Regions from separate parts of the Streptomyces sp. NPDC002580 genome, predicted to be linked through region 3. Evidence: riboswitches for the same ligand, from Rfam matches in the RefSeq annotation. Region 3 holds a riboswitch; each other region holds the start of a gene.
The links. A riboswitch is a leader RNA that binds a small molecule or an ion and turns the genes downstream of it on or off. The one in region 3 is predicted to bind cobalamin.

Region 1 (5,451 bases), on a different contig from region 3:
CCAGCAGGAGTCCGGTACGACCCGGGTCATCGACCCGTGGGGCGGCAGCGCCTACGTCGAGAAGCTGACGTACGACCTCGCCCGCCGGGCCTGGCAGCACATCGAGGAGGTCGAGGCCGCGGGCGGCATGGCGCAGGCCATCGACGCCGGCATCCCGAAGCTCCGGATCGAGGAGGCGGCGGCCCGTACCCAGGCCCGCATCGACTCCGGCCGCCAGCCGGTCATCGGCGTCAACAAGTACCGCGTGGAGACCGACGAGAAGATCGACGTCCTCAAGGTCGACAACTCCTCCGTGCGCACCCAGCAGATCGAGAAGCTGCGGCGGCTGCGGGCCGAGCGCGACGACCGGGCCGTCCAGGACGCGCTGGAGGACCTGACGCGGGCGGCCGCCGGTGAGGGCAACCTGCTGGAACTGGCGGTCCGCGCGGCCCGCGCGATGGCCACCGTCGGGGAGATCTCCGACGCCCTGGAGAAGGTGTACGGGCGCCACGCGGGCCAGATCCGTACGATCTCCGGCGTGTACCGCAACGAGGCAGGGGAGTCGCCGTCCGTGGACCGCACCCGCACCCTGGTGGACGCGTTCGAGGAGGCCGAGGGCCGTCGCCCGCGCATCCTGGTCGCGAAGATGGGCCAGGACGGTCACGACCGCGGCCAGAAGGTGATCGCGACCGCGTTCGCCGACCTCGGCTTCGACGTCGACGTCGGCCCGCTGTTCCAGACGCCGGGCGAGGTCGCCCGCCAGGCCGTGGAGGCGGACGTGCACATCGTGGGCGTCTCCTCGCTGGCCGCCGGGCACCTCACCCTCGTCCCCGCGCTGCGCGAGGAGCTGGCGGCGGAGGGCCGCGAGGACATCATGGTCGTGGTCGGCGGGGTGATCCCGCCGCAGGACGTGCCGACGCTGCTGGAGATGGGCGCGGCCGCCGTGTTCCCACCCGGGACGGTGATCCCGGACGCGGCGTACGACCTCGTCGAGCGGCTCTCTGCCGGTCTCGGGCACGACCTGTGATCGAACTCGACACCTATGTCAAGGGTGTGCTCGACGGGAAGCGGGCGCTGGTCGCCCGTGCCATCACGCTCGTCGAGTCCACCCGGCCCCAGCACCGGGCGCTGGCGCAGGAGTTGCTGACCGAGCTGCTCCCGCACAGCGGCAAGGCGCGGCGGATCGGCATCAGCGGGGTGCCGGGGGTGGGCAAGTCGACGTTCATCGACGCCTTCGGCACCATGCTGACCCAGCTCGGGTTCCGGGTCGCGGTGCTCGCCGTCGATCCGTCGTCCAGCCGGACGGGCGGTTCGATCCTCGGCGACAAGACCCGGATGGAGCGACTGGCCGTCGATCCGGCCGCGTTCATCCGCCCCTCCCCCACCGCCGGCACGCTCGGCGGGGTGGCGAAGGCGACCCGCGAGTCGATCGTGGTGATGGAGGCGGCCGGCTACGACGTGGTGCTGGTGGAGACGGTCGGGGTCGGCCAGTCCGAGACGGCCGTCGCCAACATGGTGGACTCGTTCCTGCTGTTGACGCTGGCCCGCACCGGAGACCAGTTGCAGGGCATCAAGAAGGGTGTCCTGGAGCTGGCCGACGTGATCGCCGTCAACAAGGCGGACGGCCCGCACGAGCGCGACGCGCAGTCGGCGGCGCGTGAACTGGCGGGCGCCCTGCGGCTGATGCACGGCAAGGACGCGGTGTGGACGCCGCCCGTGCTGAGTTGCAGCGCCCGGGAGTCGTCGGGTCTGGACACCGTCTGGGAGCGTCTGGAACAGCACCGCACCCTGCTCGACTCGACCGGCCGCCTCGCCGACAAACGCCGTGACCAGCAGGTCGACTGGACCTGGACGATGGTCCGCGACGAACTCCTCGGCCGGCTGCACTCCGACCAGGCGGTACGGGCGCTCGCCCCCGACCTCGAACGGCAGGTGCGGGAGGGCGGGTTGACGGCGACGCTCGCCGCGGAACGCATTCTGAAGGCGTTCGGCCGCGAAGCGCCCTGAGCCACGCGGGGGCGGATGACCCACCGGTCCCGCGCCCGTCGCCCCAAGGCCTCGCGGTATCCGCCACGACCCGGCCGCCTGGGCACCGAAACGCGGAAGGGCCCCTCGGAGGATTCCGAGGAGCCCTTCTCCGTACCGGAGGCACGTCCGAAAACGCACGTCCCGAAGGATCAGCGCGCGGCCGGGACCGATCGTCCGGCCGCGACCGCGGCGGGCCTGGGGTTCAGCACGCGTTCGGCCAACTCGCCGAAGACGAGGCCGAATCCGCCCCACAGGACCGTCTGGATGGCCAGGGCGGAGAGCCGGAACCGCCACAGCACGGTGGCCGGGAAGTCACCTGGCACCTCGTTGATCGCGGGCAGGAACTCGTAGGCCAGGCCGATCACGACCACGAAGGCCGCCACGGCGGCGACCGTCGCGTACCAGGTGCCCACCGTCGGCGCGAGGCGCTTGCCGAGGACGGTGGCGCCGATCGCCAGGAGCACACCGAGGACCATCATCAGGAAGTACAGGGTGGTCCGCTTGCCGATGGTCTCGTGGTCACCGACGGCCGGCGGGTTGGCCGGGTACTTCAGGAACGGCACGACGTAGACGGCGATCAGTGCGGTCCCCGACAGCAGCAGCGCGGTCGCGCGGGGGCCGAGGCGGCCCACGCGGCCGAGCGCGAAGCAGTAGGCGAGCGCGGCGATGCCGCCGAAGGCGATGCCGTAGAGCAGGACACCGGTCGCGAGTCCGGCGGTGGACTGGAGACTGCGGGAGACGAGTTCGACCTCGTGCTCGTGCCCGGAGGCCTGGGCCTCCTCGAAGGCGATCGCGCTGTCCACGCTCGGTTCACCGAGGAAGTAGGCGACGACCAGGGCGAGTACACCGGCCGCGAGACCGGCGAGCATGCCTCGCACGAGCAGGTTTCTTACCGTTGCGGAGTTCATGGGTGAGTGCTGTCCCTCGCGTCAGTGGCAGGGGAAACCGAGCAGGTGGCGGGCGTCGTGCACCCATTCGTGGACGTCCTCGCCCGAGACGACGGAGGTGGCGCCCTGTTCGGCGCCGACGAAGTACAGCAGGACCAGCATCAGGATGCCGAAGAAGACCGCCCAGGGGGCGATCGCGCCGATCGGCAGCTTGGCCGGAAGGGCGGGGGTGGTGGCGGTCGGCGGAGCGACGGTCTGCGCCATGGCAGGACCTCCTCGGGAGTTCGCGTCCCATCTCGGTGGTGCACAGGATGACGCCTACGGGTCTGACTCACGCGGCGCCCAGCATGGCTGGGCGTCCCGTTCACAGTGGCGCGACCGTGCCGGATTTCCACCGGCTTCCGTCTTGACGTCATCAATATCGGACCGACCGTACCGCCTGGCGAGTTCACCGCCAAGACCGCGCCGTCCGCCGTGATCTTCCTCTCGTCCCAGGTGACGGGTCTCCTGGGACGGGGTGGGTCACCCGCGCCCCGGCGGGCGACCCGGCTGTCGGGCCTGCCGAGTTCGGTACGCGTCCCTCACAACTCACTTACAGCTGAAGGCAGTTCGGAACGAACTCCGAGGGGCCCCCGGCCGCCGCGGGGCGGCCGGGGCCGTGGGCGCGAGCGTCCCGCCCGGCCGCCCGCGTCAGCGCGGTGCCGGTCACGCGAGCCCGAGTTCGCCCTCTCCCAAGGAGACGAAGAAGCGTTCGACGTCGGCGTCGGTGACCTCGGCGAGGGTGGCCGGGGACCAGTGCGGGTCGCGGTCCTTGTCGATGATCTGGGCCCGGACGCCCTCCACGAGGTCGGGGGCGGACAGGGCCGCGCAGGAGACCCGGAACTCCTGGTCCAGGACGGGCTCCAGCCGGCCGAGCCGCCGGGCGCGGCGCAGGGCGGCCAGCGTGACCTTCAGCGCGGTGGGCGAGTTGCCGAGGAGGATCTCGGCGGTCTCCTTGGCCGCCGGGTCACCGACCGCGAACAGGCGTCGCAGGATCTCCTCCACCGTGTCGGCGGAGTAGCAGGCGTCGATCCACTCCCGCCGGTCGGCCAGTTCGGCCGGGGGCGCCGCCCGCGCGTGGCGGGCGAGAGCCTCCCGTACGGGTCTGTCGGCCAGGTCGGCGACGAACTCCCGGAGCGACGCGGAGGGCAGGTAGTGGTCGGCGAGGCCGCACAGCAGGGCGTCGGCCGCGCCGATCGAGGCGCCCGTGAGGGCGAGGTGGGTGCCCAGCTCGCCCGGGGCGAGGGCGAGCAGGTGGGTGCCGCCGACATCGGGGACGAAGCCGATCCCGGTCTCGGGCATGGCGATCCTCGACCGCTCGGTGACGACCCGGACGCCGCCGTGCGCGGAGACACCGACGCCGCCGCCCATGACGATGCCGTCCATGACGGCCACGTACGGCTTGGGATAGCGGGCGATGCGGGCGTTGAGGTGGTACTCGTCGCGCCAGAAGGCGGCGGAGGCGGTGCCGTCCCCGTCGCGCGCGTCGTCGTGGACGACGCGGATGTCGCCGCCCGCGCACAGCCCGCGCTCGCCGGCGCCGGTGATGACCACGGTCTCGACGGCCGGGTCGTGTTCCCAGGCGGCGAGCGCCCGGTCGATCCGGCGCACCATCGCGTGGTTCAGCGCGTTCAGCGCCCTCGGCCGGTTGAGGATGATGTGGGCGGCGCGTCCTTCGGTGCGCAGCAGGACGGGTTCCTCGGCGCCGTGTGCCCCGGTGCCGTTCATCCGAACGCCTCCGTCAGGGCGCGGGCCACGATGACGCGCATGTCTCGTCGGTTCCTTCCGGGGTCCGGTGCGTTCGCCGGTCACGGCGGTCTTCTCGCTACGGTACCCACCGGCCGTCGCGGCTCCCGCGCGGGTGCGGGAAGCGCGGGGCGCTCGACTCCGGGTCATGACGGGCGGCCCATCGGGGCGAGGGGAACGCGTGCTGGAGAACACGTCGACCGGGGTGCGCGTCGACCCGGCGGCCGGTTCCTTCAGGCTCCGTCCCCGGGCCGGAGCACGTACAGCTGCGGCAGGTTGACCACGATCGCCTCCTGTGTGCTGCGGGCGATGACGACGACGGCCTCTTCGGCGGGGTCCGGGTTCTCCTCGCGGTGCGGCACGAACGGGGGCACGAAGATGTAGTCACCGGGGGAGGTGCGCAGGCGTACTTCCTCGGGCTCGGCCCCCGAGTCGTCGAGGAAGACGAACTCGGGATGTCCGCTCACCACGTAGATGGCGGTCTCGGACGCCCCGTGGTGGTGGTCGGAGGAGGAGGTGGAGGGGGCGACGTGGGTCTGGCCCATCCACAGCTTCTCGGAGCCGACGGTGGCCCCGCTGACGGCGGCGAACCTGCGCATGCCGCCGGTCTGCGCCGTCCCGCCGTCGAGGGCGTCGGCACGGACGTGGTGCAGGCGGGTGCGCAGGGGTGATGCCGACTGCCCTGCGGCGTCCTGGAGATGGGGGTGGAAACCTTCGCCGGGGGTGGTCAACGACTCGCTCATGACAGGGACGCTAGAGCGGCCCGGAAAAG
Region 2 (5,451 bases), on a different contig from region 3:
GACGAAGGCGGTGTTGCCGGACAGCTCGTGGGCCCGGTAGAAGAGCACGCCGACGGTCGGCCGGCCCTCGACGAACGCGCGCTCGCCGCGGACGCCGAACTCCGCCGTCTTCAGCGGCTGTTCGAAGCCCTCGCCCGTGAGCAGCACGGTGTCCGAGAGGAACCGGGCCAGCTCGGCCAGGTTGGCCGGGCCGCCCTCGACGAGATAGCGCAGCGCCTCGGCCACCACGCCGGCGGGCACCGACGACTCGGCCATCAGCTCGGCGTCGGGCACCGACTCGCCGCCGAGCAGCACGGTCGGGACACCGGACGCCTTCAGGAAGGCCAGCCCGTCCTCCCAGGCGCGCTTGCCGCCGAGCAGCCGGACGACGGCGAGGTCGGCCCCCTCGACGAGTGCGGGGAGCTCGCCCGCGACGTCCACCCGGTTCGGATTCCCGATCCGGTAGCCGACGCCACTGGCGCGGGCCGCCAGCAGATCCGTGTCGGCGGTCGACAACAACAACACTGTGCTCATGCGGGCGCTCCCGGTGGAATGAAAGGCAGTCCTTGCGGCGCGCCCGACTCGATGAGCCGCCACAGCGCGTCCGTGTCCGCGTGTTCCTCGATCAGATCGCCGAGCCGGTCCAGCTGCTCCTCGCGCAGCGCCGCGAACGACGTGTCGGCCGCCGGCACGAAGCGGCGGCCCGCGGCGGCGGCCACCTCGCGCAGGAACGCCCGCCGGAAGCCGTCCGACTCCAGCGAGCCGTGCCAGTGCGTGCCCCAGACGGCGCCGACCCGGCACCCGTCCAGGAAGGCGTCCCCGCCCGTCACCTCGGCGACCCCGTGATGGATCTCGTACCCCTCGACGTGCTCGCCGAGTGCCTCGCCGACCGGCCGCGTCAGCGTCTTCTCCCGCGCGAACCGCACGCGCACGGGCAGGAGTCCGAGCCCTTCGACCCGGCCGGCGCGCGACTCGACCTCGTCCTCGATGCGCTCCCCGAGGAGCTGGAACCCCCCGCAGATCCCGAGCACGGGGCGTCCTTCGGCGGCCCGGCGCGCGATCGCGTCGGCGAGGCCGCGCTCGCGCAGCCACCTCAGTGCCTTCACCGTGCCCCGGGTCCCGGGAACGATGACCAGATCGGCGTCGGTCAGTTCCTCGGCCCGGTCCACGAACCGCACCACGACGCCCGGTTCGGCGGCCAGCGCGTCCACGTCGGTGAAGTTCGACATCAGCGGCACCGCGCAGACGGCGACCCGCAGGATGTCGTCGCCGACGGGGGAGGAGACCGCGGACTCGCGGACGGCTCCGCGCAGCGAGACCCGCAGCCCGTCCTCCTCGTCGATGCCGAGACCGTGCTGGAAGGGCAGGACGCCGTAGGAGCGCCGCCCGGTGAGACCGTGCAGCATGTCGAGCCCGGGCTCCAGCAGACTGACGTCCCCCCGGAACTTGTTGACGAGGAACCCGGCGACGAGCGCCTGGTCCTCGGGGGACAGCAGCGCGACCGTCCCGAAGAACGAGGCGAACACCCCGCCCCGGTCGATGTCGCCGACGACGAGCACGGGAAGCCGCGCGTTCCGTGCCACCCCCATGTTCACGATGTCGGTGCGCCGCAGGTTGATCTCGGCCGGGCTGCCGGCCCCTTCACAGATCACCGCGTCATACGTGCCCCGCAACTCGGCCAGACAGTCGAGGACGGTGCCGAGGAGTGCTTCCTGGCGTCCGCCGCGCAGCCGCTCCCCGGGGGCCGGGCCGTCGGACCCCCCGAAGAACCCGCGGGCGCTCATCTCGCCCACCGGCCGGCCCATCAGGACGACCTGGCTGCTCCGGTCGCTGCCGGGCTTGAGCAGCACGGGATTCATCAGCGCGGTCGGCTCCACCCGGGCGGCCTGTGCCTGCATGGCCTGCGCCCGCCCGATCTCGGCGCCCTCGCGCGTCACGAACGAGTTGAGGGACATGTTCTGGGCCTTGAAGGGCGCGACCTTCACGCCCCGGCGCACCAGCCACCGGCAGATCCCGGCGGTCACGACGCTCTTGCCCGCGTCGGAGGTGGTCCCGGCGATCAGCAGTCCGCCGCTCATGCGGTTCGTCCCTTCCTGGTGAGCAGGACGCGTCCCGCGGCGCCCACGCCGAGCGCGAGCCAGCCGACGCGGCGGGAGAGCCGGACGGCCCGCTCGATGTCCTGGACCCGGACCGCGCGGCCCGAGGTGTTGAGCACGGGCCGGTGCTCGACCCGGCCCCCGTACGACAGGGTGCCGCCGAGCCGCACGCCGAGCGCTCCGGCGAACGAGGCCTCCACGGGACCGGCGTTGGGACTCGGGTGTCTGTGCGCGTCCGCGCGCCAGGCGCGCACGGCGCCCCGTGGGTCGCCTCCCGCCGCGGCGGCGAGGGCGGCGGTCAGCCGGGCTCCCGGCCAGCCGGCGACGTCGTCGAGCCGGGCGGAGGCCCAGCCGTAGCGCCGGTAGCGGGGGGACCTGTGCCCGACCATGGCGTCGAGCGTGTTCACGGCGCGGAAGGCGACGAGTCCGGGCACACCGCCGACGGCGCCCCAGACCAGAGCGCCGACCACGGCGTCGGAGGTGTTCTCGGCGACGGACTCGACGACCGCGCGCGCGACACCGTCGGCGTCCAGCGCCTGCGGATCGCGCCCGCACAGATGCGGCAGCCGCTCACGGGCCACCTCGAGGTCACCGGCCGCGAGCGCGCCCGCGACGGCCCGGGCCTCCCGGCCGAGGGAGGTCCCTCCGACGACGGCCCAGGTGGTGGCGGCGGTCAGGGCGACGGACGCGGTGCGCGATCCGCGCACGGAACGGCTCGCGAGCGCGGCGAGCCCGGTGGCACCGCCCACGCAGACGGCCGTGTGCAGGGCGCCCCAGCCCCGGTGGTCCCGCCACAGCGTCCGCTCCACGGATGCGGCGGCCCGCCCGAACGCGGCGACCGGATGCCCCCGGCGGGGATCGCCGAGCAGCAGGTCGCCGAGAAGGCCGGCGGCGGCGCCGTACGCGAAGACGCGATCGGCACGCACGGGGTCAGCCGGCCGTGGGGTGGGGCGGAACCTTCGTACTCAGCGAAACGGGCAACGGGCAGCCGCGCATGGCGATATGTCCTCACTCAGGGTGTCCACGCCCTGGTTCGACTAGACCGGCGGTGAGAGTTCCTGGCTCCCGGGGAGTTTCCTCCCCGATGACAGTGGCGGGACCGCGCCGGATTCGCACCGGCTTCCTCTCATGCCGCCGTACTTGGCTCCGGCAGTCCACCACGGGGTGCGAACGGCCGTCAACTGGCTGTTGACCTGCGGGGGGACAGTGTGCGCAGGCCCACATACGCGTGGGGTGCGGGACGGTGATCCGTCCCGCACCCCACGCGCGGTAGTGCCCGGTGAAACCTTTTTCCTGGCTTCTGGCTCCGGGTTACTTGGTCATGATCAGGGAGATGCCGTACGCCACCGCCGCGGCGCAGGCCGCGAAGCAGACGTACGCGCCGGTGGCCGCCGCGACCGCGGAACCGCCCTGGGCCGACTCCTTCTTGGAGAGGCCCGCGACGCCGAGGGTGAAGAGGCCGACGAGGGCCACGGTCACCCCGAGGCTGACCCCGAAGACGGAACCGAGGGCTGACCAGTCGATGTGCATGCTGTTTCTTCCTTCGGTTCTCAGGCCACGGCGGACGGCGCCGAAGGCGTCGTCGTGGGCTCGGCGGGGGCCGGGATGGTGGCCGTGAGGCCCTCGGTCAGGGTGCCGACCGGGGGCGGGGTGACGGCGGCGATGGCCGTGGTCACCACACCGGCGGGCTCCGCGTCGTCGTTGACGTTGGTGTGGTCGATGACCTCGCGGCGCGAGCGGCGCCAGATCGCGAAGCTGGAAGCGACCAGGAAGACGGCGACGAGCGTGGTGCCCCAGGCGCCGAAACCGGTGACCCACTCGGCGAGCGCGCCGACCAGGGCGGCGGCGGGCAGCGTGAGGACCCAGGCGACAGCCATCCGGGTGGCGGTGGACCAGCGGACCACCCCGCCCTTGCGGCCGAGACCCGCGCCCATCACGGAACCGGAGACCGAGTGCGTGGTGGAGAGCGAGAAGCCGATGTGCGAGGAGGCCAGGATGACCGTGGCCGCGCTGGTCTGGGCGGCGAAGCCCTGCTGCGGCTGGAGGTCGGTCAGGCCCTTGCCCATCGTGCGGATGATGCGCCAGCCGCCCAGGTAGGTGCCGAGCGCGATCGCGAGACCGGCGGAGAGGATGACCCAGACCGGCGGGTCGGAGTCGGGAGCGACGGCGCCACCGGCGACCAGGGCCAGGGTGATGATGCCCATCGTCTTCTGCGCGTCGTTGGTGCCGTGGGCCAGCGAGACCAGGCCCGCGGAGGCTATCTGGCCGGCGCGGTAACCCTTCTTGCTGGCCTTGGTGTCGGTGTTGCCACTGAGCTTGTACGACAGCCGGGTGGCGACCATCGCGGCCAGACCGGCGACGATCGGGGCCACGACGGCGGGGAGGAGCACCTTGCCGACCAGGACGTCCCCGTGCACCGCGCCGGTACCGGCGGAGGCGATGGTGGCGCCCACCAGGCCGCCCATGAGGGCGTGCGAGGAGCTGGACGGAAGTCCGACGAGCCACGTCACCAGGTTCCAGAGGATCGCGCCGACGAGCGCCGCGAAGATCACTTCTGGCCGGATGCCGGATTCGTCGACGAGGCCTTTGGAGATCGTGTTGGCGACCTCCACCGAGAGGAAGGCGCCGACAAGGTTCAGGGCGGCGGACATGGCCACCGCGACCTTGGGCTTGAGGGCGCCGGTCGAGATGGTGGTGGCCATCGCGTTGGCGGTGTCGTGGAAACCGTTCGTGAAATCGAACACGAGAGCGGTGACGATCACGATTCCGAGGAGGAGCGTGATGTGTTCCATTTACCCAGGCTTCTGTTGGACGTCAGTGGCAGGGGGACCGTAGGCAACCTGGGTGAACGGAAGATGAACTGGGTCGGGCGGCATGGTGTCCCGAACGGTGGATCGCTGTTCCGCTTGTGACGGAGGGCGATGCCCTGGTTCGAACGGATACGGAATATCGGGTTCCGGTACGGGTTCCCGCCGCGGGCCGAACCGTCCGCGCGGAGGGGGTTCCGCGCATGAGATTCCGGTCACATAGCAGGTCGCCGCCGTTGTGGCGCCGCTGAAAGCCTCGCGGGGGCGGGTCGGAGAGTGCCGCGTCGAGGACGCGCCGGTGTCACCGGGCCGTGACGGGTCGGCCACGGGGCGTCATTCGCGACAAAAGCCCGGCCGTGTCCGGTGTGGACGACCTGATGAGGCACTGTGACGCACATCACATGACATGACCGGTCTCTTTGTGGGTCCCGTAGCCGAAAACCTTGATCCATCTCCCCGTCACGTCGCCGTCGTGTCCTTGGCGCGTTCCTGTCGCGTTCCTGTCGCGTCCCTGGTCGGGCGAGGCGTTCGCGCATGTCGTGCGGGTTCGCCCGGTGTCCGAGTCGGTG
Region 3 (5,451 bases):
ATGCTCTCCCGCCACTCCCTCGACCGGCAGGGCGAGCCGGTGGAGTGGGTCCGCTCGGTGTACCGGGGGGACCGCTACAAGTTCGTGGCCCGCCTCAAGCGCCCGCAGGACTGAGACCCGGGGCCGGCGGAGGGCCGGCGGGCGGGTGGCGGAAGGCAGTGGACGGGCAGCGGGCAGACGACGGAAAGCCGGCGGAAGGCAGCCGACGGGCCGTCAGGAGGCTTGTTCCGTCACGGAGTTCCGCTCCCGCCGGACCACCGCACTCGCCCGCACGAACCCTCCACATCCGCCGTCCGGGCAAAGGTGTTCCCTAAAAGCGGAACCGTCGCCTAGATTGCCTGCGCGTTGTTGCCCAGGTGATCGATGAGGGGACGGAGCCGACCCATGTCAGACCTGCCCGAAGTGAAACCACCGGTGGTGACACCGGTCCGCGTGGTGATCGCCCTCTGTCTGCTGGCGCCCTTCGTGGCGATGCTGTGGGTCGGTTCCTACGCGAAGACCGACCCGGCCTTCATCGGCGTCCCGTTCTTCTACTGGTACCAGATGATGTGGGTGTTCCTCTCCACGGTGCTGACCGTGGTCGCGCACCAGCTGTGGAAGCGCGACCAGCGGACCCGCGCCTCCGCCCGGGGACGCGCCTCCACCGAGGAAGGTGCGGAAGCATGAACGACGGTGTGAACGGCGTCGCGCTCGGCGTCTTCGTCTTCTTCTTCGTGGCCGTCACGGCCATGGGCTTCCTGGCCGCCCGCTGGCGCAGGGCCGACAACGAGCACAGCCTCGACGAGTGGGGCCTGGGCGGCCGGTCCTTCGGCACCTGGGTGACCTGGTTCCTGCTCGGCGGCGACCTCTACACGGCGTACACCTTCGTCGCCGTACCCGCGGCGATCTACGCGGCGGGCGCGGCCGGCTTCTTCGCCGTGCCGTACACGATCCTGGTCTACCCGCTGATCTTCACGTTCCTGCCCCGCCTGTGGTCGGTCTCCCACAAGCACGGCTACGTGACGACCTCGGACTTCGTACGCGGCCGCCACGGTTCCAAGAGCCTTTCCCTGGCCGTGGCCGTCACCGGCATCCTGGCCACCATGCCGTACATCGCGCTCCAACTGGTCGGCATCCAGGCCGTCCTCGACGTGATGGGCGTGGGCGGCGGCGAGAGCACCAACTGGTTCGTCAAGGACCTGCCCCTCCTCATCGCCTTCGGCGTGCTGGCCGCGTACACCTACTCCTCGGGCCTGCGGGCGCCCGCCCTGATCGCGTTCGTGAAGGACACCCTGATCTACATCGTGATCGCGGTGGCCATCATCTACATCCCGATCAAGCTGGGCGGCTTCGACGAGATCTTCAAGGCGGCGAGCGACAAGTACACGGCCGCGGGCGCGGGCGGGCTCGTCCCCGCCGAGGCGGGCCAGTGGACGTACGCCACCCTCGCGCTCGGCTCGGCGCTGGCGCTGTTCATGTATCCGCACTCGATCACCGCGACGCTGTCCAGCCGCAGCCGCGAGGTGATCCGCCGCAACACCACGATCCTGCCGCTGTACTCGCTGATGCTGGGGCTGCTCGCCCTGCTCGGGTTCATGGCGATCGCGGCCGGCGTGAAGGTGCAGAACGGCCAGCTCGCCATCCCCCAGCTCTTCGAGAACATGTTCCCGGACTGGTTCGCGGGCGTGGCCTTCGCGGCCATCGGCATCGGGGCGCTCGTCCCGGCGGCCATCATGTCGATCGCGGCCGCGAACCTCTTCACCCGCAACATCTACAAGGACTTCATCAAGCCGGACGCGACCCCCCGGCAGGAGACCCAGGTCTCCAAGCTGGTCTCGCTCCTGGTGAAGGTGGGCGCGCTGGTCTTCGTCCTCACCATGGACAAGACCGTCGCGATCAACTTCCAGCTGCTCGGCGGCATCTGGATCCTGCAGACCTTCCCGGCGCTGGTCGGCGGGCTGTTCACCCGCTGGTTCCACCGCTGGGCGCTGCTGGGCGGCTGGGCCGTCGGCATGCTCTACGGCACGATCGCCGCCTACGGGGTGGCCTCGCCGACCCAGAAGCACTTCGGGGGCAGTTCGAAGGAGATCCCCGGCATCGGGGAGATCGGCTACCTCGGCCTGACGGCGTTCGTCCTGAACGTGGCCGTGGCCGTCGTCCTCACCTTCGCCCTGCGGGCGTTCAACGCCCCCGAGGGCGTCGACGAGACCTCTCCCGAGGACTACACGGCCGACGCGGGGGACCCCGGAGTCGCGACGGAGCTCCCGCCCGCCACCGCGGCGGAGGCGAGCCACTGACCGGCGGCCGTCGGTGACCGGCAACCGGACACGGTGACGGCCACGGGTCCTGAACGGCATCACAGCGGCGTACGACGGGCCGCCGGACGGGGATCCGGCGGCCCGTCGCCGTGCCGGGCGGGCCTGCGTGCGGGCGGGCGGACCAGCCGGCGTGGACATCGCCCTCGGGCCCGCGTAGCCCGAGGAGCACCCGGCGGCGGGCGGGATCACGGCACGAGTCCGTCCCGCCGGGGGCGCCCCGCGCGGCGCCGTCGCGGCCGGGGCGAGGCGGCCCCGCCCGTCCCGGAGCGCGCCCGTGCCCCCTTTTCCCGGGTTCGACGACATCCGCCGCTCACCTACGAGTTGACGATCCGGCACGCTCCGTAACGCCCCTCGACGTCGACCTGACACAACATGTGGGGGTACTCCCGGAGCCCGGCACAAGATGTATGCTCATGGTCGCTGTCGCCGCAGGGGAATCCGGTGCAAATCCGGAACTGTCCCGCAACGGTGTACTTGTGTGCTTCCGCGTTCCCGCGCGTCCGCACCCGTGTCAGTCCGAGGACCTGCCGACAGCGCGCCCCGGCCGTCCGGCCCGGGTGCCGACGACGTCCGGGCCTCGCGGAATGGGCCGGTGGACGCGGTGCGCTGCCGCCCAGGAGCGCTCCCGTGTGCCCCGTGCCTCCCCGCCAGGCCCCGTGCCGAGCGAGGGAGAGCCCCACGTGACCATCGCGCCAGCCGATCCGGCTTCAGTGACCGCGCAGCAGGCCCCGGTGGAGACCGACGGTCCCGGAGTCACGCTGCTGCGGACCCTGACGGATCTCACCGCCGACCTCCCCGACGCCGACCCGGGCCGGGTCGCCGCCGCGGCGCTGCGCGGCCGGTCCGCCCGCGCCGACGAGGCCGAGCTGCGCGAACTGGCCACCGAGGCGGCCGCGGGTCTCATCTCCGAGGACCCCGCCTACTCCCGGCTGGCCGCCCGGCTCCTCACCGTCAGCATCGCCGTGGAGGCCGCCTCCCAGGGCGTCACGACCTTCTCCGAGTCGGTCGCCGTCGGCCACCGCGAGGGCCTGATCGCCGACCGCACGGCCGAGTTCGTCCGGCTGCACACGGCCCGCCTCGACGCGCTGATCGCCGCCTCCTCGGCCGAGGCCGCCGACGACCGCTTCGGCTACTTCGGGCTGCGCACGCTGCACAGCCGCTACCTGCTCCGGCACCCGATCACCCGTCAGGTCGTCGAGACACCCCAGCACTTCATGCTCCGGGTGGCGTGCGGCCTCGCCGAGGACGACACGGCCCGCTCCGTGGACGAGGTCGGCGCGCTCTACCGGCTCATGAGCCGCCTCGACTACCTCCCCTCCTCCCCCACGCTCTTCAACTCCGGTACGCGGCACCCGCAGATGTCGTCCTGCTACCTCCTCGACTCCCCGCTCGACGAGCTGGACTCCATCTACGACCGCTACCACCAGGTGGCGCGCCTGTCGAAGCACGCGGGCGGCATCGGCCTGTCGTACTCCCGCATCCGCAGCCGCGGTTCGCTGATCCGGGGCACCAACGGGCACTCCAACGGCATCGTCCCGTTCCTGAAGACGCTCGACGCCTCGGTGGCCGCGGTGAACCAGGGCGGCCGGCGCAAGGGCGCCGCCGCGGTCTACCTGGAGACCTGGCACTCCGACATCGAGGAGTTCCTGGAACTGCGCGACAACACCGGTGAGGACGCCCGGCGCACGCACAACCTGAACCTCGCGCACTGGATCCCGGACGAGTTCATGCGCCGGGTGAACGAGGACGGCGCCTGGTCCCTGTTCTCCCCCTCCGACGTGCCCGAGCTGGTCGACCTGTGGGGCGACGCGTTCGACGCGGCCTACCGCAAGGCCGAGGAGGCGGGCCTCGCCAGGAAGACCATCCCGGCCCGCGACCTCTACGGCCGCATGATGCGCACCCTCGCGCAGACCGGCAACGGCTGGATGACCTTCAAGGACGCCGCCAACCGCACCGCCAACCAGACGGCGGAGCCGGGCCACACCGTCCACTCCTCGAACCTGTGCACCGAGATCCTGGAGGTCACGGACGACGGGGAGACGGCGGTCTGCAACCTGGGCTCGGTCAACCTCGGCGCGTTCGTCGTCGGCGACGACATCGACTGGGAGCGGCTCGACGAGACCGTGCGCACCGCGGTCACCTTCCTCGACCGCGTGGTGGACATCAACTTCTACCCGACCGAGCAGGCGGGCCGCTCCAACGCCAGGTGGCGTCCGGTGGGCCTCGGCGCGATGGGTCTCCAGGACGTCTTCTTCAAGCTGCGGCTGCCGTTCAACTCGCCCGCGGCCCGCGCCCTGTCCACCCGGATCGCCGAGCGCATCATGCTCGCCGCGTACGAGGCCTCCGCGGACCTCGCCGAGCGCAACGGCCCGCTCCCCGCCTGGGAGAAGACCCGTACCGCCCGCGGTGTGCTGCACCCGGACCACTTCGAGGTCGAGCTGAACTGGCCGGAGCGGTGGGCCGCCCTGCGCGAGCGGATCGCCGCGGTCGGCATGCGCAACTCGCTGCTCCTCGCGATCGCGCCCACCGCCACCATCGCGTCGATCGCGGGCGTGTACGAGTGCATCGAGCCGCAGGTCTCGAACCTGTTCAAGCGCGAGACGCTCTCCGGCGAGTTCCTCCAGGTCAACTCCTACCTGGTGGACGAGCTGAAGAAGCTCGGCGTGTGGGACGCGCAGACCCGTGAGGCGCTGCGCGAGTCCAGCGGTTCGGTGCAGGGCTTCACCTGGGTCCCGCAGGACGTCCGCGACCTGTACCGCACGGCGTGGGAGATCCCGCAGCGCGGCCTGATCGACATGGCCGCCGCCCGGACACCGTTCCTGGACCAGGCCCAGTCGCTGAACCTGTTCCTGGAGACGCCGACCATCGGCAAGCTCTCCTCGATGTACTCGTACGCCTGGAAGTCGGGCCTGAAGACGACGTACTACCTGCGCTCCCGTCCCGCGACCCGCATCGCCCGCGCCGCCCAGGCGCAGGCGCGCCCCGAGACGGCCATCCCCGTCCAGCAGGCGGCCGACCCCGACGCCGTCGCCTGCTCCCTTGAGAACCCCGAGTCCTGCGAGGCCTGCCAGTGATGAGCGACACGAACACCGAGAAGGCCGCGTCCGAGAAGAACCTCCTCGACCCGGGCTTCGAACTCACCCTGCGCCCCATG
Region 4 (5,451 bases), on a different contig from region 3:
CGAGCGTCCAGTGGTCGGCGCCGGTCAACACGAAAAGGATCTTCGACATGGTGCGTTCTCCGGGGGTGCGGGTCCTGTCGGACCTGGAAGGGATCTCGTTCGTACGCCCTGACGGTCCAGGTGCGGAACGTCGGGGCGGTGATGTCCTCGACCGTATGCGGGCCGGACATAGGTGACCAATAGGGAACCCGCTCGCAGCCATAGGCCATCCGATGGGGTGGCGGGAATATCCGTGGCCGGGGCGGTGGCCCTGCGGTCGTGATCCTTCAGGGCCCGTCCGGGCGCGGCGTGGACGCGCGCCGTTCCAGGACCCGCAGCGTCCGTTCCGCCCAGTCGATGATCGCCTGCTCGAAGGCGCGTCCCCCCAGGAGAGTGAGGTACGGGCCGACGCGATCCGTCCCGGCGAGGTACTCCTCCTCGGTGCGGCCGTCGAGGAGGCGAACGCCGATCCGGTCGTAATGGGCCAGCTTGGCGCGCGCCCATTCCAGCCGCTCGGCGACCGACGCCCGGACGGCGTCCGCGTCCCCCTCGTCCAGGGCGTACACCTTCACCATCAGCTCGTCGCGGATCGCGGTGGGCCTCGCCGGATCGGCGGTGAAGGCCGCCAGCGCGGCGAGACCCGCCGCCGTCAGGGAGAACACCCGCTTGTTGGGCCGGCGCTCCTGCTGCACGAGCCTGGCCTCGATGAGCCCGTCGGACTCCATCCGGTCGAGTTCCCGGTACAACTGCTGGGGGGTCGCCATCCAGAAGTTGGCCACCGAGGCGTCGAACCCCTTGGCCAGGTCGTAGCCCGACGCCTCACCCTCCAGGAGCGCGGCCAGAACCGCGTTGCGCAATGCCATCCCGTCAGGCTAGACGGCACTCACCCATCCGACTAATCTGATCCGCACCTAATCAATTAGTTGAGTATGAGAGGCGGGTTCGATGAACTCCTTCCGCAAGGCCGTGGAGGCCGGTGACCTCGGCGCGGTCGAGGAGCTGCTGGCCGACGGTGTCGTGTTCACCAGTCCCGTCGCCTTCAAGCCGTATCCGGGCAAGGCGATGACCGCGGCCATCCTGCGCGGTGTCTGGCGCGTCTTCAGCGACTTCCGCTACGTCCGCGAGATCGCCGGAGCCGACGGCCGTGACCACGCGTTGGTCTTCACCGCCAAGGTGGGGGACAAGGAGATCAACGGCTGTGACTTCCTGCACTTCGACGAGGACGGGCTGATCGACGAATTCACCGTGATGGTGCGGCCGTTGTCGGCCGCGCAGGCGCTCTCCGAAGCCATGGGAGCGCAGTTCGAGCAGATCTCCCGGGAGGCGGCCGGGGCGTGAGGTCCCCGCGCCGCGCGGTTTGAACCGACTCCTTCCGGCTACCCGCCCGTTGTGACGACGACTTCCGAGCAAGAGCTCTTCCGGTTCCTGGAGGACCGGTTCGCCTGCGCCCAGGCCTGCGCCGATTGTGCCCTGGCCTGTGCGCTGCGGGTCGGCCTCATGGGTTCCGAGGGGCCCGAGGAGCAGGATCTCGCCCGGCGCAAGGGCATCCAGTGCGCGGAGGTGTGCGAGGCGACCTGTCACGTGCTGTCCGGGCAGCCGGGGCAGAACGAGTCGCGTATCCGCACCCAGTTGGAATGGTGCCGTGACGTCTGCCTGGAGTGCGCGGACGTCTTCGACGGGCAGCCCGGCGCGGAGGCGAGCGCCAAGACCAGCCGCGCGTGCGCCCAGGCGTGCGCGGACTTCATCGCCACGCTGAGGTGAGGGCGCCGGCCTACCCGGTCGCGCCCGACCGGGCCCTGGCCACCCACGTCCGCGGGCCGATGGGCCGAACGGCCCCTATCCGAGAGGGCGTCCGGCCCGCACGTTCCAGCGCCCCGAGCGCCCGCTGAACTCGGTCATGGTGAGCGGCGGCACGTCGACGCGCCAGAACGCCGAGTCGGGAGCCCCCAACACCCGTACCGTCAGGGCCCGTACGATCTCGGGTTCCACCACCGCGACGGTTCTGCCGTCGAACTCGGCCGCCGAGTCCAGGTGTTCGGTGACCCGGTCGCAGAACGCCCGCACCGACTCCCCGTCGTGCGGCGCCGACGAGGGATCCGCGAGCCAGCGCGCCACCGCCTCCGGCTCCTTCGCGCTCACCTCGGCCAGGGTCGCCCCGTGCCAGCGGCCCACGTCCAGACCGGCCAACTCCGGTGCGTCGACACCGCCGTCGAGCCCGAGCGCCTCCGCGGTCTGCCGGCACCGCGCGGTGGGGGAGACCCGCAGTCGGGCTCCGGCCGGCACGGCACCCGCCTCGGCCGCCGCCCGGGCGGTCCGCAGCCCGGCGGCGTCGACCGGACTCCCGGCGTCGAAGCGGGCCTCGCGCAGCGCCTCGCTGATCGCCGCGGAGATCAAGAACACTCGGCTCGTCATGCCGTCACTCTGCTACGCGCCGACCCGTTCGCCAAAGCCGGGCCGCGGTCCGGCAGGGCGGTCCCCGCGCGTCTCCGGCGCGCGGGGCTCACACGGCGCGGGCCGTGCGCGCCCTTTTCCGGGAACACGCTTCGCGGTACGGTCGCGTGGATATTGACGACGGTTCGGCGGAAGTCCGGTGGGAATCCGGCACGGTCGCGCCACTGTGAGCCCGGTACACGCCGCTCCGGCCAGGAGCGGTGAAGGCGGGCCGAGTCAGACCCGTGGCTGTCGTCCTGTGCACCACCGAGACGGGACGCGAGTTCCCCAGGAGGTTCCGCCCATGGCACAGTCCGTCGTCCAGCCGACCGTCACCCCCACTGCCGTACCCGCCAAGCTGCCGATCGGCGCGATCGCCCCCTGGGCGTTCTTCTTCGGCGTCCTGATGCTGGTCCTGCTCTACTTCGTCGGCGCCGAACAGGGCGCCACCTCCCTCGTGTCCGGCGAGAACGTCCACGAGTGGGTCCACGACGCACGCCACCTGCTCGGGTTCCCCTGCCACTGACGGCGGGAGACCGACGAGCCGAGAGATCACGCGACGACCGGCGGCCGACGGCCGCACGGGCGGCCGTCGCGACGGGGCGGAGCCGGGTTCGACCGGGCTCCGCCCCACCGCTTTGCCCCGTCGCACCCACCGCCGCGCCCCGAATCTGTCTCCCATGTCATCGGCATTCCCAATTTCTGCAACACGTTCTACGGTGTGCGCCGTCAGGTCGGCTCGGAGGGGCAGGAGGCGCCGTGCATCTCGAATACACGCCGGAGCAGCAGCGGTTGCGGACCGAACTGCGGCTCTACTTCGCCGAGTTGGTACCGGGCAACGCCTATGCGCGATACGGCGACCCGGCGGCGCAGAAGCGGTTCTACCGCGAGACGATCCGACGCCTGGGCGCGGACGGCTGGCTCGGGGTCGGCTGGCCCGAGGAGTACGGCGGCCGGGGCCTGAGCCCGATGGAGCAGTTCATCTTCTTCGACGAGGCGGCCCAGGCCGGGGTGCCGTTGCCCCTGATGGCGCTCAACACCGTCGGGCCGACCATCATGCGGTTCGGCACGGAGGAGCAGAAGTCGTACTTCCTGCCGAAGGTCCTCTCCGGTGAGATCGACTTCGCCATCGGCTACAGCGAGCCCGACGCCGGCACGGACCTCGCCGCTCTCAAGACCAAGGCCGTACGGGAAGGCGACACGGAGACCGGCCACTACACGGTGAACGGCCAGAAGATCTGGACGACGAACGGTGACACGGCCGACTGGGTGTGGCTCGCCGTCCGTACCGATCCGGACGCCCCGCCGCACAAGGGCATCACCATGCTGCTCGTGCCGACCTCCGACCCCGGCTACTCGTGCACGATCATCAACACCCTCGCCTCGCACGACACCACCGCGAGCTACTACGAGAACATCCGCGTCCCCGCCGCGCGCCGGGTGGGCGAGGAGAACAAGGGCTGGCGGCTGATCACCAACCAGCTCAACCACGAACGCGTCACCCTCGCGGCACACGGCACCATGGCCATCCGTGCCCTGCACGACGTCCAGCGCTGGGCGATGGAGACCAAACTCGCCGACGGCCGCCGCGTCGTCGACCTCCCGTGGGTGCGCCGCCTCCTGGCCCGCACGCACACCAGGCTCGACGCGATGAAACTCCTCAACTGGCGGATGGTGAACGCCGTCCAGGAGGGCACGCTCACCCCGCAGGACGCCTCCGCCGTCAAGGTGTACGGCTCGGAGGCGCGCCGGGACGCGTACGCCTGGCTGATGGAGATCGTCGCGGCCCCCGGCGTCCTCAAGGAGGGCTCCTCCGGAGCGGTCCTGAACGGCGAACTCGAACGGGGCTACCGGTCGGCGGTGATCTTCACCTTCGGCGGCGGCAACAACGAGATCCAGCGGGAGATCATCTCGTGGATCGGGCTGGGGATGCCGCGGGTGCGGCGGTAGTTGTGTGTGACGAAGCTTTTTAGTTGGCACAAAAGCGGGATAGTTGGCACCGAACCTCCGACGCGGACCGAAGGGTAGCGGGCCTGGCTTGCGGACTGAGCCTTTCCAACCTGCCTATGATGCCCGCGTGTTGGACGGTTCAGCGAAGCGGCGAAGCTCCTGGTAGACGGGTTCTCGACCAAGATCACCCGTACCGCCAGGAGCGCGTGCTTGTTCACCCGTCGTCGATCGACCTGTCCAGTCGCACTCTGCGGCACCTGACCGGGCAGCTCGCAGGCCGCCGCAGGGAGATCGGTACCCGGTGGCGGCGGCCGGCGGCCGGGCGTCAGGCCCCGCTCGCCCTGGCCCACCTGCGGTGCGGTGACACCTGTGTCCGGTTCGCTGCCGGGTTCAGCGTCGGGATCGCGACGGTCTACCGCTGCATACGCGAGGCCGTCGAGGTTCTGACCACACCGGCTCCCACCCTGGCCGAGGCGATGACGACGGCCCGGACGAAGGCGTTTGTGATCCTGGACGGCACGCCGCCGCCGATCGGCCGGATCGCCGCCGACACCCCGTAGCACTCCGGGAAACACAAACGCCACGGCATGAACGTGCAGGTCCTCGCCGATCCGTTCGGACGTCTGCCGTGGGCCTCAGCAGCGCTGCCCGGCTCGACTCACGATCTGACGGCCGCCCGGCACCACGGGATCATCGACGCGCTCACCACCGCGGAGCTGAAGTGCTGGGCGGACAAGGCGTATCAGGGGGCCGGTGGTCCCATCCGAGTCCTGTTCCGGGGCCGTCGCCTCAAGCGATGGAAGCGGCGCCACAACACAACCCACGCCAAGATCCGCTGCGTCGGCGAGCAGACCATGGCCGTCCTGAAAGGCCGGCGTCCGCTCCGCGAACTCCGCTGCAGCACCAACCGGATCACCGACGTCGTGAAGGCCGTCCTCGTCCTTCACCACGCATCAACATGAGGCTGGAAGAGGCTCCTTGTCTTCCTGATCTTGCGGGGTGCCGCTTGTGGCGGTGAGGGACGTGTTCATCAGGTGTCTCTGTATGTGTGGTTGCGAGCCGCCGTGCCGTGGTCAGGGTGCAGCCTGGGGC

Region 1: it holds a riboswitch for cobalamin, as region 3 does, so the genes downstream of both, ACFYW7_RS25190 (CbtB-domain containing protein) here and ACFYW7_RS22950 (ribonucleoside-diphosphate reductase subunit alpha) in region 3, are expected to answer to the same signal.
Region 2: it holds a riboswitch for cobalamin, as region 3 does, so the genes downstream of both, ACFYW7_RS06115 (cobalamin biosynthesis protein) here and ACFYW7_RS22950 (ribonucleoside-diphosphate reductase subunit alpha) in region 3, are expected to answer to the same signal.
Region 4: it holds a riboswitch for cobalamin, as region 3 does, so the genes downstream of both, ACFYW7_RS26860 (CbtB-domain containing protein) here and ACFYW7_RS22950 (ribonucleoside-diphosphate reductase subunit alpha) in region 3, are expected to answer to the same signal.

Annotation. Positions count from the first base shown of each region.
Region 1 covers NZ_JBIAQZ010000008.1:308,465-313,915, forward strand. The annotation lists gene scpA (methylmalonyl-CoA mutase) at 1-1,006, shown strand, start outside; gene meaB (methylmalonyl Co-A mutase-associated GTPase MeaB) at 1,003-1,986, shown strand; gene ACFYW7_RS25185 (CbtA family protein) at 2,157-2,915, opposite strand; gene ACFYW7_RS25190 (CbtB-domain containing protein) at 2,937-3,158, opposite strand; cobalamin riboswitch at 3,199-3,344, opposite strand; gene ACFYW7_RS25195 (enoyl-CoA hydratase/isomerase family protein) at 3,600-4,661, opposite strand; gene ACFYW7_RS25200 (cupin domain-containing protein) at 4,913-5,422, opposite strand.
Region 2 covers NZ_JBIAQZ010000001.1:1,418,097-1,423,547, forward strand. The annotation lists gene cobN (cobaltochelatase subunit CobN) at 1-513, opposite strand, end outside; gene ACFYW7_RS06110 (cobyric acid synthase) at 510-2,057, opposite strand; gene ACFYW7_RS06115 (cobalamin biosynthesis protein) at 2,054-3,001, opposite strand; cobalamin riboswitch at 3,107-3,250, opposite strand; gene ACFYW7_RS06120 (hypothetical protein) at 3,387-3,605, opposite strand; gene ACFYW7_RS06125 (anion permease) at 3,626-4,867, opposite strand.
Region 3 covers NZ_JBIAQZ010000007.1:307,757-313,207, reverse strand. The annotation lists gene ACFYW7_RS22965 (GntR family transcriptional regulator) at 1-114, shown strand, start outside; gene ACFYW7_RS22960 (DUF3311 domain-containing protein) at 385-666, shown strand; gene mctP (monocarboxylate uptake permease MctP) at 663-2,276, shown strand; cobalamin riboswitch at 2,695-2,844, shown strand; gene ACFYW7_RS22950 (ribonucleoside-diphosphate reductase subunit alpha) at 2,978-5,371, shown strand; gene ACFYW7_RS22945 (ribonucleotide-diphosphate reductase subunit beta) at 5,371-5,451, shown strand, end outside.
Region 4 covers NZ_JBIAQZ010000009.1:177,153-182,603, forward strand. The annotation lists gene ACFYW7_RS26835 (type 1 glutamine amidotransferase domain-containing protein) at 1-49, opposite strand, end outside; gene ACFYW7_RS26840 (PadR family transcriptional regulator) at 267-842, opposite strand; gene ACFYW7_RS26845 (nuclear transport factor 2 family protein) at 925-1,317, shown strand; gene ACFYW7_RS26850 (ferredoxin) at 1,369-1,740, shown strand; gene ACFYW7_RS26855 (histidine phosphatase family protein) at 1,816-2,391, opposite strand; cobalamin riboswitch at 2,515-2,677, shown strand; gene ACFYW7_RS26860 (CbtB-domain containing protein) at 2,714-2,935, shown strand; gene ACFYW7_RS26865 (acyl-CoA dehydrogenase family protein) at 3,169-4,359, shown strand; partial or broken gene ACFYW7_RS26870 (transposase family protein) at 4,566-5,321, shown strand; gene ACFYW7_RS26875 (zinc-binding dehydrogenase) at 5,433-5,451, opposite strand, start outside.